One region of the Shigella sp. SIG6 genome, then DNA from elsewhere that is predicted to be linked to it. Evidence: predicted binding sites of a transcription regulator. Region 1 holds the regulator's gene; each other region holds the start of a gene.
What was found. The regulator LexA, encoded in region 1, represses DNA repair genes until DNA is damaged. The targets are predictions, from matches to a motif close to TNCTGTATGTACATACAGNA.
Positions count from the first base shown of each region.

Region 1 (5,083 bases):
AAAATGAATTATTAATTATTATCGTGTTGATAATGGTACGACAAGGCAACACAACACCTTACCTACAAAACAGAAAATCAACATTACGGCAACAATAAGGGTTCTCGGTGTTTTTCCTGGAACATGGTAAAGTAAGGACATTCTTAACCCCCACTTTGAGGTGCCCGATGGAAAAGACCACAACGCAGGAGTTATTAGCGCAGGCTGAAAAAATCTGCGCGCAGCGTAATGTGCGCCTGACCCCACAGCGCCTGGAAGTGTTGCGCCTGATGAGTCTGCAGGATGGCGCTATCAGCGCTTATGATCTGCTTGATTTACTGCGCGAAGCTGAACCGCAAGCCAAGCCGCCAACGGTTTATCGCGCGCTGGATTTTCTGCTTGAGCAAGGTTTTGTGCATAAGGTGGAATCCACCAACAGTTATGTGCTCTGTCATCTGTTCGACCAGCCCACGCATACGTCAGCCATGTTTATTTGCGATCGCTGCGGCGCGGTGAAAGAAGAGTGTGCAGAAGGCGTGGAAGACATTATGCATACGCTGGCGGCAAAAATGGGGTTTGCCCTGCGGCATAATGTGATTGAAGCACATGGGCTCTGTGCGGCATGCGTGGAAGTGGAAACGTGTCGTCATCCTGAACAGTGCCAGCATGATCACTCTGTGCAGGTGAAAAAGAAACCGCGTTAAGAGGGCGTACATCCTTGTACACGTCGGGCAGGAGGGATTAATTACCAGCGATATTCATTGCGGGTTTCCCAATCCACGACCTCTTTTTCTGCCTGATCTTTCTGATAACCATAACGTTCCTGGATTTTACCGACCAGTTGATCACGTTTACCTTCAATGATCGTCATATCATCATCGGTCAGTTTGCCCCATTGCTCTTTCACTTTACCTTTAAACTGTTTCCAGTTACCGCCGGCTTCATCTTTATTCATAATCAAGACCTCATCGTTAGGTTGTGAATGAGAGTACGTTCACTTTTCTTCTGAACGTGAGATTAAGTGTAGTCAGCAATTTGGCTTAGGATAATTTATTCAGAATTTTTAACCGTCACGTTGCGGCAAACCAGGTACCGTTGCGCCAGTGACGCCGCCAGATAGCCGCCAGAGAAAGCCCGCGCAACGCCAGAAAGACGGTTAATGCCAGCCACAAACCATGATTACCCAGCCACGGCAGCGTAAGGAGCGTCAGCGCAAAACCTGCGGCGGCCACCGCCATACTGTTACGCATTTCGGCGGCACGCGTTGCGCCTATAAACATGCCGTCCAGCAGATAACACCAGACGCCAACCAACGGCAAAATCACCTGCCAGATAAGATAGCGGTCAGCCAGCTGCTGAATCTGGGTTAACGACGTCAGCAACGCAATGATGTGTTCCCCTGCCAGCAAATAAACCACCGAAAACAGTAACGCTACAATCCCCGACTGGCGGCACGCTGCCCGCCATACATCCAGCAACTGGCTACCGTCGCGCGCACCGTATGCCTGACCGGAGTGCGCTTCAACCGCGTAGGCAAAACCATCAAGCGCATAGGCGGTAAAGGTGAGTAGCGTCATCAGAACCGCGTTAACAGCGATAATGTCACTCCCCAGTCGCGCACCAAGTACGGTGATCGCGCCGAAACAGAGTTGCAACAACAGCGAACGCAGCATGATATCGCGGTTAAGCGCCAGCAAGCGACGGAAGTTTCCTCGCCAGGCAGTTTTCAGCATTTCGCCGGAAATTCCGCGTAGTTTGAGGATTTTACGCACCATTAGCAGACCAATCAGCAATGTTGCATATTCCGCAATAACCGTCGCCAGCGCCGCGCCTGTTCCAGGACCGCTTCACTACCGCCAACAATATGCAGCGCCAGATCGATAATCGGCGTACGCAACAGCGCAATTAACGCCCCGGCCCCCAACGCCAACAGCAACGGTTGCACCAGCGCACGGGCTAATGCCTGAGGATTTTTGGCACCATAAGCCTGCGCAGTCAGCCCGGTGGTGCTCATGCGTAAAAACAGCAACAGCATAAAGAGAAAGCTGGTCGCCGTTGCACCAACCGCCACGCCGCCCAAATAAACCGGACTATCAAGATGACCAATTACCGCCGTATCGACCAGTCCCAGCAACGGAACGGTGATATTGGAGAAAATCATGGGTAAGGCGAGATGCCAGAGTGCTTTATCAGATGAAGTGAGGAATGCCATGCAGACAAGCCTGATGAAGAGAGATGAAAAACAAACCGCGACGCCAGGCGGCATCGCGGTCTCAGAGATATGTTACAGCCAGTCGCCGTTGCGAATAACCCCAACCGCCAGCCCTTCAATGGTGAAGCTCTGCTGACGAAGGTCAACGACAATTGGTTTAAACTCGCTATTTTCTGGCAACAGTTCGACTTTATTGCCCTGTTTTTTCAGGCGCTTAACGGTAACTTCGTCATCAATACGTGCGACAACGACCTGACCGTTACGTACATCCTGAGTTTTATGCACTGCCAGCAAGTCGCCATCCATAATGCCGATATCTTTCATCGACATCCCGCTGACGCGCAGCAGGAAATCAGCATTCGGCTTGAACAAGGAAGGATCGACCTGATAATGACCTTCAATATGCTGTTGCGCCAGAAGCGGTTCACCGGCAGCCACACGACCTACCAGCGGCAACCCTTCTTCCTCTTCCTGCAACAGACGAATCCCGCGTGATGCGCCGGAAACAATTTCAATAACGCCTTTGCGTGCCAGCGCCTTCAGATGTTCTTCAGCCGCGTTTGGGGAACGGAACCCCAAACGCTGCGCGATTTCCGCACGCGTCGGCGGCATACCTGTCTGGCTGATGTGATCACGGATGAGATCAAACACCTCTTGTTGCCTGGCCGTTAACGCTTTCATTCCGCCCCCTGGGTGTATATACAGTTATGCTGTGAGTATATACAGCAAAAGGCGATTTTGGAACCATAAACTGCACAATAAACCAGAGATTTATCGAAATCTGGAAGGGTTATCCAAAATGCGACCATAACAGGATGCACCAGGTAATCACGGCGACGATAATGGCAATCAGCACCGCGGCGGATCCCATATCTTTTGCGCGTCCGGAAAGCTCATGGTATTCAGAGCCAATTCGGTCAACCACTGCTTCGATGGCGCTATTGAGGATTTCCACAATCATCACCAGCATCACGGAGCTGATAAGCAGCACGCGGGTAATTGCGTCCACATCCAGCCAGCAGGCGATGACCACCGCCAACAATACCGCTACGCCTTCCTGACGGAATGCCGCTTCGTTGATCCATGCAGCGCGTAAACCTTTCCAGGAATAGCCAGCAGCTTTGATAATTCGGGTGAATCCAGTGGTATTATTGGCCATTGAAAGAACCTTTTTACATTATGAGCGTCAATATCAGTGTACCGTTAAATCCGATGATTCGGGTTTGCGTAACGCCGCGCGAAACATGAGCGGATACCACAGAATTTCCCATGACTTTCTGCTATCCTTGCCGCGCATTTGCATTATTAACCAGAGGCTTTACATCGTTTATGTCCGGCTGGCCACGAATTTACTACAAATTACTGAATTTACCATTAAGCATCCTGGTAAAAAGCAAGTCTATTCCGGCAGATCCTGCCCCGGAACTGGGGCTGGATACCTCTCGTCCAATTATGTACGTTTTACCGTACAACTCGAAAGCAGATTTGCTGACGTTGCGCGCCCAGTGTCTGGCACATGATTTGCCTGACCCGTTAGAGCCGCTGGAAATCGACGGCACGCTACTGCCGCGCTATGTGTTCATTCACGGCGGGCCGCGTGTATTCACCTATTACACGCCGAAAGAAGAGTCTATTAAGCTTTTCCACGACTATCTCGATTTGCACCGTAGCAACCCAAATCTGGATGTGCAGATGGTGCCAGTATCGGTGATGTTTGGTCGCGCGCCGGGGCGTGAAAAAGGCGAAGTGAACCCGCCGCTGCGTATGCTTAACGGCGTACAGAAATTTTTCGCTGTACTGTGGCTCGGTCGCGACAGTTTTGTGCGTTTCTCGCCGTCAGTGTCGCTGCGCCGTATGGCGGATGAACACGGCACGGATAAAACTATCGCTCAGAAACTGGCGCGCGTGGCGCGTATGCACTTTGCCCGTCAACGTCTGGCTGCCGTAGGCCCACGTCTGCCTGCTCGTCAGGATCTGTTTAATAAGCTGCTCGCCTCCCGCGCCATTGCCAAAGCGGTAGAAGATGAAGCGCGCAGCAAAAAAATCTCCCATGAAAAAGCGCAGCAGAACGCGATTGCGCTGATGGAAGAGATTGCGGCGAATTTCTCTTACGAGATGATCCGCCTGACTGACCGCATTCTGGGCTTCACCTGGAACCGATTTTATCAGGGCATCAACGTCCATAACGCCGAGCGCGTTCGCCAGCTGGCCCACGACGGTCATGAGCTGGTGTATGTGCCTTGCCACCGCAGTCACATGGACTACCTGCTACTTTCTTACGTGCTGTACCACCAGGGGCTGGTGCCGCCGCATATCGCCGCCGGGATCAACCTGAACTTCTGGCCGGCCGGGCCGATTTTCCGCCGTCTGGGGGCGTTCTTTATTCGCCGTACTTTTAAAGGCAATAAACTTTATTCCACCGTTTTCCGTGAGTATCTCGGCGAACTGTTCAGCCGTGGTTATTCCGTCGAGTACTTCGTGGAAGGCGGTCGTTCCCGCACGGGGCGTTTGCTGGATCCGAAAACCGGTACGCTGTCGATGACCATTCAGGCGATGCTGCGTGGCGGCACGCGTCCGATTACGCTGATTCCGATCTATATCGGTTATGAGCACGTCATGGAAGTGGGTACTTACGCCAAAGAACTGCGCGGCGCGACGAAAGAGAAAGAGAGCCTGCCGCAGATGCTTCGCGGTTTAAGCAAGCTGCGTAATCTCGGTCAGGGTTACGTCAACTTCGGTGAACCAATGCCGTTGATGACCTACCTTAACCAGCACGTACCAGACTGGCGTGAATCTATCGATCCCATCGAAGCGGTGCGTCCGGCCTGGTTAACGCCGACGGTCAATAATATTGCTGCCGATCTGATGGTACGCATTAACAACGCAGGCGCG
Region 1 is NZ_JBQZXC010000053.1:14,586-19,668, forward strand. Features, by position in the region: gene zur (zinc uptake transcriptional repressor Zur) at 168-683, shown strand; gene ACUU1M_RS10960 (CsbD family protein) at 725-934, opposite strand; partial or broken gene dinF (MATE family efflux transporter DinF) at 1,050-2,191, opposite strand; gene lexA (transcriptional repressor LexA) at 2,264-2,872, opposite strand; gene dgkA (diacylglycerol kinase) at 2,982-3,350, opposite strand; gene plsB (glycerol-3-phosphate 1-O-acyltransferase PlsB) at 3,521-5,083, shown strand, end outside.

Region 2 (4,401 bases), on a different contig from region 1:
CGAGCAGTTAGGTGAAGGCGAAATCGAACTGCGTAATGAACTGCCTGGCGGAGAAGTCCATGCCGCATGGCATTTGCGCTATGCAGGACATGACTTTTTCGTCAAATGTGATGAAAGGGAACTGCTTCCCGGTTTTACCGCCGAAGCCGACCAACTGGAGTTACTGTCGCGTAGTAAAACCGTCACCGTGCCTAAGGTTTGGGCAGTAGGCGCTGACCGTGACTACAGTTTTCTGGTGATGGATTATCTCCCACCTCGTCCGCTGGATGCGCATAGCGCATTTATTCTTGGTCAGCAAATTGCGCGTTTACATCAATGGAGTGACCAACCACAATTTGGCCTCGATTTTGATAACTCGCTCTCCACAACTCCACAGCCCAACACCTGGCAACGTCGCTGGTCAACGTTTTTTGCTGAACAACGGATTGGCTGGCAGTTGGAACTGGCAGCAGAGAAAGGGATCGCTTTCGGCAATATCGACGCCATCGTCGAGCATATTCAGCAGCGTCTGGCCTCGCATCAACCGCAGCCTTCTCTGTTGCACGGCGATTTATGGTCCGGCAACTGCGCGCTGGGTCCGGATGGCCCGTACATTTTCGACCCTGCCTGCTACTGGGGTGACCGAGAGTGCGACCTGGCGATGTTACCGCTGCATACTGACAGCCGCCACAAATCTATGACGGCTATCAGTCAGTATCCCCGCTACCTGCCGATTTCCTTGAACGTCAACCGGTTTACCAACTCTACACGCGGTTAAATCGTGCAAGATTATTTGGCGGTCAGCATTTGGTTATTGCTCAGCAGTCATTGGATAGATTATTAGCAGCATGATATGGGTTGAGGATAATGGCCGCTCCGTGCGGCCTTTTGATTAAATAAACCCAAGCAGAGAAAAGAACACATAACCTGCAGCAATACAAATAACCGGCAGGATATATAGTGAGAAAAACTGCAGGAAAATAGTATGGTGCGGAACAACAATACGGGACTCAATTTGTTCACGCGTTAGCCCCTCTTCCCCTTTGGCTTTTTCCAGAATGAGTTGATCTTCAACACCTTCCCGCAAGAAGCGCGCCTGGCGACTCATCCGGGCACCGGAATCCTGCAACGCCAGTCCGACAAAAATCAGGATGAAAATCACCCAGAACATAACGTTCACACCACCATTAAAATTAGGGGTCGGGGAGTTATACCAGAACAGATTCAAAAAAGGCGTATTCGCCTGCATCATATCGATCATGACATGAGCAAAGTCGAGCATGACCGCATTAATGCCTTCCTGGTTTTCCTGCCGGGTATTCATAAATTTCAGCAAAGAAATCAATGTAGAGATCAATGCAGGTATAAAAATCACCCAACCCAAAATCCTTTTCAAAACAGCAATGCGTCCAGCTTGTTGATACGTCATGAGTTCTCCTTGATTAAGACGCGTCGTTTCACTTAGTTTACCTGTAGATATCTGTTTTCGCCCATTCTTTAAAGGCGATATGATAGGCGCTTAATCATAAGCACGGCTTAATACCTTACACATAATGCTCTAAAGGAGAGGTTGTAATGTCAACCCCGCGTCAGATTCTTGCTGCAATTTTTGATATGGATGGATTACTTATCGACTCAGAACCTTTATGGGATCGAGCCGAACTGGATGTGATGGCAAGCCTGGGGGTAGATATCTCCCGTCGTAACGAGCTGCCGGACACCTTAGATTTACGCATCGATATGGTGGTCGATCTTTGGTACGCCCGGCAACCGTGGAATGAGCCAAGCCGTCAGGAAGTAGTAGAACGGGTTATTGCCCGTGCCATTTCACTGGTTGAAGAGACACGTCCATTATTACCAGGCGTGCGCGAAGCTGTTGCGTTATGCAAAGAACAAGGTTTATTGGTGGGACTGGCCTCCGCGTCACCACTACATATGCTGGAAAAAGTGTTGACCATGTTTGACTTACGCGACAGTTTCGATGCCCTCGCCTCGGCTGAAAAACTGCCTTACAGCAAGCCGCATCCGCAAGTATATCTCGACTGCGCAGCAAAACTGAGCGTTGACCCACTGACCTGCGTGGCGCTGGAAGACTCGGTAAATGGCATGATCGCTTCTAAAGCAGCCCGCATGCGTTCCATCGTCGTTCCTGCGCCAGAAGCGCAAAATGATCCACGTTTTGTATTAGCAAACGTCAAACTCTCATCGCTGACAGAACTCACCGCAAAAGACCTTCTCGGTTAATGACCAGGGGCAGTGATCACGCTGCCCCTGGTTCTTTATCTGAATTTGCATTCAACTGACGGATTAATCGTCAATTTAAGAGAAAGAGTTACACCGTCACCACTTCCGTGCACTGTATAAAAATCCTATACTGTACGTATCGACAGTTTAGTGAGTTTTATCATGACGGCGGAAGGTCACCTTCTCTTTTCTATTGCTTGTGCGGTATTTGCCAAAAATGCCGAGCTGACGCCCGTGCTGGCACAGGGTGACTGGTGGCATATTGTCCCTTCCGCAATCCTGACGTGTTTGTTACCGGACATCGATCACCCAAAGTCGTTTCTTGGGCAGCGATTAAAATGGATATCAAAACCGATCGCCCGCGCTTTTGGGCATCGTGGTTTTACCCACAGTCTGCTGGCGGTATTTGCGCTGCTGGCAACCTTTTACCTTAAGGTTCCGGAAGGCTGGTTCATTCCGGCTGATGCGCTACAAGGAATGGTGCTGGGTTATTTGAGCCACATACTTGCCGATATGCTGACACCCGCCGGTGTTCCCCTGCTCTGGCCATGCCGCTGGCGTTTCCGCTTGCCTATCCTGGTTCCCCAAAAGGGCAACCAACTGGAACGTTTTATCTGCATGGCATTATTTGTCTGGTCGGTATGGATGCCCCATTCATTACCCGAGAACAGCGCTGTTCGTTGGTCATCGCAAATGATCAATACCTTGCAGATCCAGTTTCATCGGCTTATTAAGCATCAGGTTGAATACTAAAAAGGCAAAAATCACCTTTCTGGAATAAGCAATTCCATTTGAATATAAGAGCCAGCTCACAGTTCTGTTAATCTTGCGCCAACACTATGACTGCTACGCAGTGATAGAAATAATAAGATCAGGAGAACGGGGATGAACTTTCCATTAATTGCGAACATCGTGGTGTTCGTTGTACTGCTGTTTGCGCTGGCTCAGACCCGCCATAAACAGTGGAGTCTGGCGAAAAAAGTGCTGGTGGGTCTGGTGATGGGTGTGGTTTTTGGCCTTGCCCTGCATACCATTTATGGTTCTGACAGCCAGGTACTTAAAGATTCTGTACAGTGGTTTAACATCGTTGGTAACGGCTATGTTCAACTGCTGCAAATGATCGTTATGCCGTTAGTCTTCGCCTCTATTCTGAGCGCGGTTGCCCGTCTGCATAACGCATCTCAGTTAGGCAAAATCAGTTTTCTGACCATCGGTACGCTTTTGTTTACCACGCTGATTGCGGCGCTGGTCGGTGTGCTGGTCACCAACCTGGTTGGTTTGACGGCTGAAGGTCTGGTTCAGGGTGGTGCAGAAACTGCACGTCTGAACGCCATTGAAAGTAACTATGTTGGTAAAGTCTCTGATCTGAGCGTTCCGCAGCTGGTCTTGTCCTTTATCCCGAAAAACCCGTTTGCCGATCTTACCGGAGCCAATCCGACGTCAATTATCAGCGTGGTAATTTTTGCCGCATTCCTCGGCGTAGCTGCATTGAAACTGCTGAAGGATGATGCGCCGAAAGGTGAACGCGTCTTAACCGCTATCGATACCCTACAAAGCTGGGTGATGAAACTGGTTCGCCTTGTCATGCAGTTGACCCCTTACGGCGTTCTGGCTCTAATGACCAAAGTGGTTGCAGGTTCTAACTTGCAAGACATCATCAAACTGGGAAGTTTCGTTGTCGCGTCCTACCTCGGTCTGCTGATTATGTTTGCTGTGCATGGCATTCTGCTGGGCATTAATGGCGTGAGTCCGCTGAAGTACTTCCGTAAGGTATGGCCTGTGCTGACGTTTGCCTTTACCAGCCGTCCAGTGCTGCGTCTATCCCACTGAATGTAGAAGCACAAACGCGTCGTCTGGGCGTTCCTGAATCCATCGCCAGTTTCGCCGCCTCTTTCGGTGCAACCATTGGTCAGAACGGCTGCGCCGGTTTGTATCCGGCAATGCTGGCGGTGATGGTTGCGCCTACGGTTGGCATTAACCCGCTGGACCCGATGTGGATTGCGACGCTGGTCGGTATTGTTACCGTTAGTTCCGCAGGCGTTGCCGGTGTCGGTGGTGGTGCAACTTTCGCCGCACTGATTGTGCTGCCTGCGATGGGCCTGCCAGTAACCCTGGTGGCGCTGTTAATCTCCGTTGAACCGCTTATCGACATGGGCCGTACGGCGCTAAACGTTAGTG
Region 2 is NZ_JBQZXC010000164.1:1,549-5,949, forward strand. Features, by position in the region: partial or broken gene ACUU1M_RS18010 (fructosamine kinase family protein) at 1-831, shown strand, start outside; gene ACUU1M_RS18015 (YniB family protein) at 872-1,408, opposite strand; gene hxpB (hexitol phosphatase HxpB) at 1,555-2,223, shown strand; gene ACUU1M_RS18025 (metal-dependent hydrolase) at 2,386-2,976, shown strand; partial or broken gene tcyP (cystine/sulfocysteine:cation symporter) at 3,109-4,401, shown strand, end outside.
Region 2: ACUU1M_RS18025 (metal-dependent hydrolase) is a predicted target of LexA. The motif match lies at 2,352-2,371, and genes of this name have one in related genera.

Region 3 (5,083 bases), on a different contig from region 1:
GTTACCTCGCGTAATCGATACGCTGATTGGTTGTGCCATTGCGTGGGCGGCAGTGAGCTACATCTGGCCTGACTGGAAGTTTCGCAATCTGCCGCGAATGCTCGAACGCGCCACAGAGGCCAACTGTCGCTATCTCGATGCCATACTGGAGCAATACCATCAGGGGCGTGATAACCGTCTGGCGTATCGTATTGCCCGCCGCGATGCACACAACCGTGATGCTGAACTGGCGTCGGTGGTATCAAATATGTCCAGCGAACCGAACGTTACCCCGCAAATTCGCGAAGCCGCGTTTCGCTTGCTGTGCCTTAACCATACGTTTACCAGCTATATCTCAGCCCTCGGTGCTCACCGGGAGCAGTTAACTAATCCTGAAATTCTGGCGTTTCTTGATGACGCAGTTTGCTATGTTGATGACGCGTTACATCATCAACCTGCTGATGAAGAACGCGTCAATCAGGCATTAGCTGGCCTGAAACAGCGGATGCAGCAACTTGAACCACGGGCAGATAGCAAAGAACCTCTGGTCGTACAACAAGTTGGGTTATTGATTGCATTACTGCCAGAGATTGGTCGTCTGCAACGCCAGATTACTCAAGCTCCGCAGGAAACTCCTGTTTCGGCGTAAGAGAGTCAGCCCATTCTGCAAGCTCCTGGCGGCGTGCCACCGGGAGCGCAGCTTCATGAATGCCGATAATGGCACCTTCAAGCATAAACAGAATCTTTTCTGTCACCAGACTGTTTTGCTGCCGCAGTCGCAACCAACACATTTTTGCCCCAAGTATACGTAACGCCCGTACATCCTTAATCCCCACCTCCCCGAGAATCGCTTCCAGATGAAAAGACATATTGGGCAAATCTTTCAGTCTTTCCCGGGTATTGCGCGTGCTTTTCTCTTTCAGCGCTGCATCGAGAGAATATTTCGACAGACGCACCAGCTTCAGTTGATTTCGCCATAGACTTTCATCAACCCGATAGTAATTGAGGGTAACGGATCGGCCACACTTTTTATATGTCAGCCAGACAGGCGGATGTTTTACACAGTACTGTGCACTTTGCTCACAAGCCCGAAGATACAACTCACCATCAGAAACCATCGCAAACACCGTGTCGTCAACGGTCAGGCTGTAACTGCCAAACAATGATCGGTATTCAATTGTGCCCAACGTTGCCAGGTATTCTTGTGATTTATAGATCCGCTTATAGGAGAGGCTTTTCATAAAATTCCTTTTAAAATCATAACATAAAAGAATGATTCACATTAACGGATCCGTTAACTACGAAAATAGGCAACTTATTCTTAAGGGGCAAGATTAATTTATGTTTTCCCGTCACCAACGACAAAATTTGCGAGGCTCTTTCCGAAAATAGGGTTGATCTTTGTTGTCACTGGATGTACTGCACATCCATACAGTAACTCACAGGGGCTGGATTGATTATGTACACTTCAGGCTATGCACATCGTTCTTCGTCGTTCTCATCCGCAGCAAGTAAAATTGCGCGTGTCTCTACGGAAAACACTACAGCCGGGCTTATCAGTGAAGTTGTCTATCGCGAAGATCAGCCCATGATGACGCAACTTCTACTGTTGCCATTGTTACAGCAACTCGGTCAGCAATCGCGCTGGCAACTCTGGTTAACACCGCAACAAAAACTGAGTCGGGAATGGGTTCAGGCATCTGGGCTACCCTTAACGAAAGTAATGCAGATTAGCCAGCTCTCCCCTTGCCACACAGTGGAGTCAATGGTTCGCGCTTTACGCACGGGCAATTACAGTGTGGTGATCGGTTGGTTGACAGATGATTTGACTGAAGAAGAGCATGCTGAACTTGTTGATGCGGCAAATGAAGGTAACGCTATGGGGTTTATTATGCGTCCGGTAAGCGCATCCTCTCACACAACGAGACAACTTTCCGGGCTAAAAATTCACTCTAATTTGTATCATTAAGTAAATTTAGGATTAATCCTGGAACTTTTTTTGTCGCCCAGCCAATGCTTTCAGTCGTGACTAATTTTCCTTGCGAAGGCTTGTCTGAAGCGGTTTCCGCGTTTTTTTTCTGTAAATTGTCGCTGACAAAAAGATTAAACATACCTTATACAAGACTTTTTTTTCATATGCCTGACGGAGTTCACACTTGTAAGTTTTCAACTACGTTGTAGACTTTACATCGCTAGGGGTGCTCGGCATAAGCCGAAGATATCGGTAGAGTTAATATTGAGCAGATCCCCCGGTGAAGGATTTAACCGTGTTATCTCGTTGGAGATATTCATGGCGTATTTTGGATGATAACGAGGCGCAAAAAATGAAAAAGACAGCTATCGCGATTGCAGTGGCACTGGCTGGTTTCGCTACCGTAGCGCAGGCCGCTCCGAAAGATAACACCTGGTACACTGGTGCTAAACTGGGCTGGTCCCAGTACCATGACACTGGTTTTATTCCTAACAATGGTCCGACCCACGAAAACCAACTGGGTGCAGGTGCTTTTGGTGGTTACCAGGTTAACCCGTATGTTGGTTTTGAAATGGGTTACGACTGGTTAGGTCGTATGCCGTACAAAGGCGACAACATCAACGGCGCATACAAAGCTCAGGGCGTTCAGCTGACCGCTAAACTGGGTTACCCAATCACTGACGATCTGGACATCTACACTCGTCTGGGTGGTATGGTATGGCGTGCAGACACCAAGGCTAACGTACCTGGTGGCGCATCCTTTAAAGACCACGACACTGGCGTTTCTCCGGTTTTCGCAGGTGGTGTTGAGTACGCGATCACTCCTGAAATCGCTACCCGTCTGGAATACCAGTGGACCAACAACATCGGTGACGCAAACACCATCGGTACTCGTCCGGACAACGGTCTGCTGAGCTTGGGTGTTTCCTACCGTTTCGGTCAGGGCGAAGCAGCTCCGGTAGTTGCTCCAGCTCCGGCACCGGAAGTACAGACCAAGCACTTCACTCTGAAGTCTGACGTTCTGTTCAACTTCAACAAAGCAACCCTGAAACCGGAAGGTCAGGCTGCTCTGGATCAGCTGTACAGCCAGCTGAGCAACCTGGATCCGAAAGACGGTTCCGTAGTTGTTCTGGGTTACACTGACCGCATCGGTTCTGACGCTTACAACCAGGGTCTGTCCGAGCGCCGTGCTCAGTCTGTTGTTGATTACCTGATCTCCAAAGGTATCCCGGCAGACAAGATCTCCGCACGTGGTATGGGCGAATCCAACCCGGTTACTGGCAACACCTGTGACAACGTGAAACAGCGTGCTGCACTGATCGACTGCCTGGCTCCGGATCGTCGCGTAGAGATCGAAGTTAAAGGTATCAAAGACGTTGTAACTCAGCCGCAGGCTTAAGTTATCGTCTGGTAGAAAAACCCCGCTGCTGCGGGGTTTTTTTTGCCTTTAGTAAATTGAACTGACTTTCGTCAGTTATTCCTTACCCAGCAATGCCTGCAGATCCTGCTTCAGAGAAGACATTTTATTCGCGTATTTCTCTTTGTTTTCCGCATCTTCAATCAGCTGAACAATCGTTTCAGAAAGCGTTTTACCGCGACGCTGTGCAAGACCAGCCAGACGTTGCCAGACAATAAATTCCAGATCGATCGATTTTTTGCGCGTATGCTGGTGTTCCGCATTAAAATGGCGCTTCCGTCTGGCCCGAATGGTCTGCTTCATGCGATTGACCAGTTCCGGATTCATATGCTTGTCAATCCAGCCATTTACCAGCACGGGTTCATTTTCGAGCGAGAGCAACACATCGACGGCTTCCTGGGCGGCACTGGCTTCTATGTAACGGGTAATTAACTCCCCTTCGCGATGCTTCTTCACCAGATACTTCCATTTCCAACCGCTTTCAAGATTTTCAAGTTGTTGATATTTCATAGCGATCTCAATGTTACCGTGTAACTCTTTACAGAATATCAGCTTTTTAGGCCAGTGAAGAAAAGAATCTCCATCCTGTGAGCTTTAACGCCCAGCCAGGAGTATTGTCGGTGCTTTCTACGTGTGCTGTAGTGCCGGTTACGGTATAATCGCGGCTTTGACAACAGACTAAAAAACATCAACTTTGACCATTACGAAACTTGCATGGCGTGACCTGGTTCCTGATACCGATAGCTATCAGGAAATATTTGCTCAGCCACATTTGATTGACGAAAACGATCCTTTATTCAGTGATACTCAACCGCGACTGCAATTTGCGCTGGAGCAGTTGCTGCATACGCGAGCATCCTCCTCTTTTATGCTGGCTAAGGCCCCGGAAGAGTCTGAGTATCTGAATCTTATTACCGATGCCGCGCGTACGCTACAAAGCGATGCAGGCCAACTGGTGGGCGATCACTATGAGGTTTCCGGCCACTCCATCCGCTTACGTCACGCAGTGAGTGCAGATGATAATTTTGCGACTTTAACGCAAGTTGTCGCTGCCGACTGGGTAGAAGCGGAGCAACTCTTTGGCTGCCTGCGCCAGTTTAATGGCGACATTACCCTGCAGCCTGGTCTGGTGCATCAGGCAAATGGCGGTATTCTCATCATCTCTTTGCGTACACTGCTGGCGCAACCTCTGCTGTGGATGCGGCTGAAAAATATCGTTAACCGCGAGCGTTTTGACTGGGTTGCGTTTGATGAGTCGCGCCCTCTCCCCGTCTCTGTGCCTTCGATGCCATTGAAGCTGAAAGTCATTCTGGTAGGCGAACGCGAATCATTGGCTGATTTCCAGGAGATGGAGCCAGAGCTTTCAGAGCAGGCTATTTATAGCGAATTTGAAGATACTCTGCAGATTGTCGATACGGAGTCAGTAAGCCAGTGGTGTCGCTGGGTGACATTTACCGCCAGACATAATCACTTACCTGCCCCGGGAGCGGATGCTTGGCCGGTACTTATCCGCGAAGCAGCACGCTACACCGGTGAACAAGAAACACTTCCGCTTAGCCCGCAGTGGATCCTCCGCCAGTGTAAAGAGGTCGCCTCCCTGTGTGATGGCGACACCTTCTCCGGCGAGCAGCTAAACTTAATGCTGCAGCAGCGTGAATGGCGCGAAGGTTTCCTCGCTGAACGTATGCAGGATGAGATCCTTCAGGAGCAAATCC
Region 3 is NZ_JBQZXC010000026.1:19,664-24,746, forward strand. Features, by position in the region: gene yccS (YccS family putative transporter) at 1-628, shown strand, start outside; gene sxy (CRP-S regulon transcriptional coactivator Sxy) at 591-1,220, opposite strand; gene sulA (SOS-induced cell division inhibitor SulA) at 1,439-1,948, shown strand; gene ompA (porin OmpA) at 2,304-3,350, shown strand; gene matP (macrodomain Ter protein MatP) at 3,426-3,878, opposite strand; gene ACUU1M_RS06930 (AAA family ATPase) at 4,063-5,083, shown strand, end outside.
Region 3: sulA (SOS-induced cell division inhibitor SulA) is a predicted target of LexA. The motif match lies at 1,397-1,416, and genes of this name have one in related genera.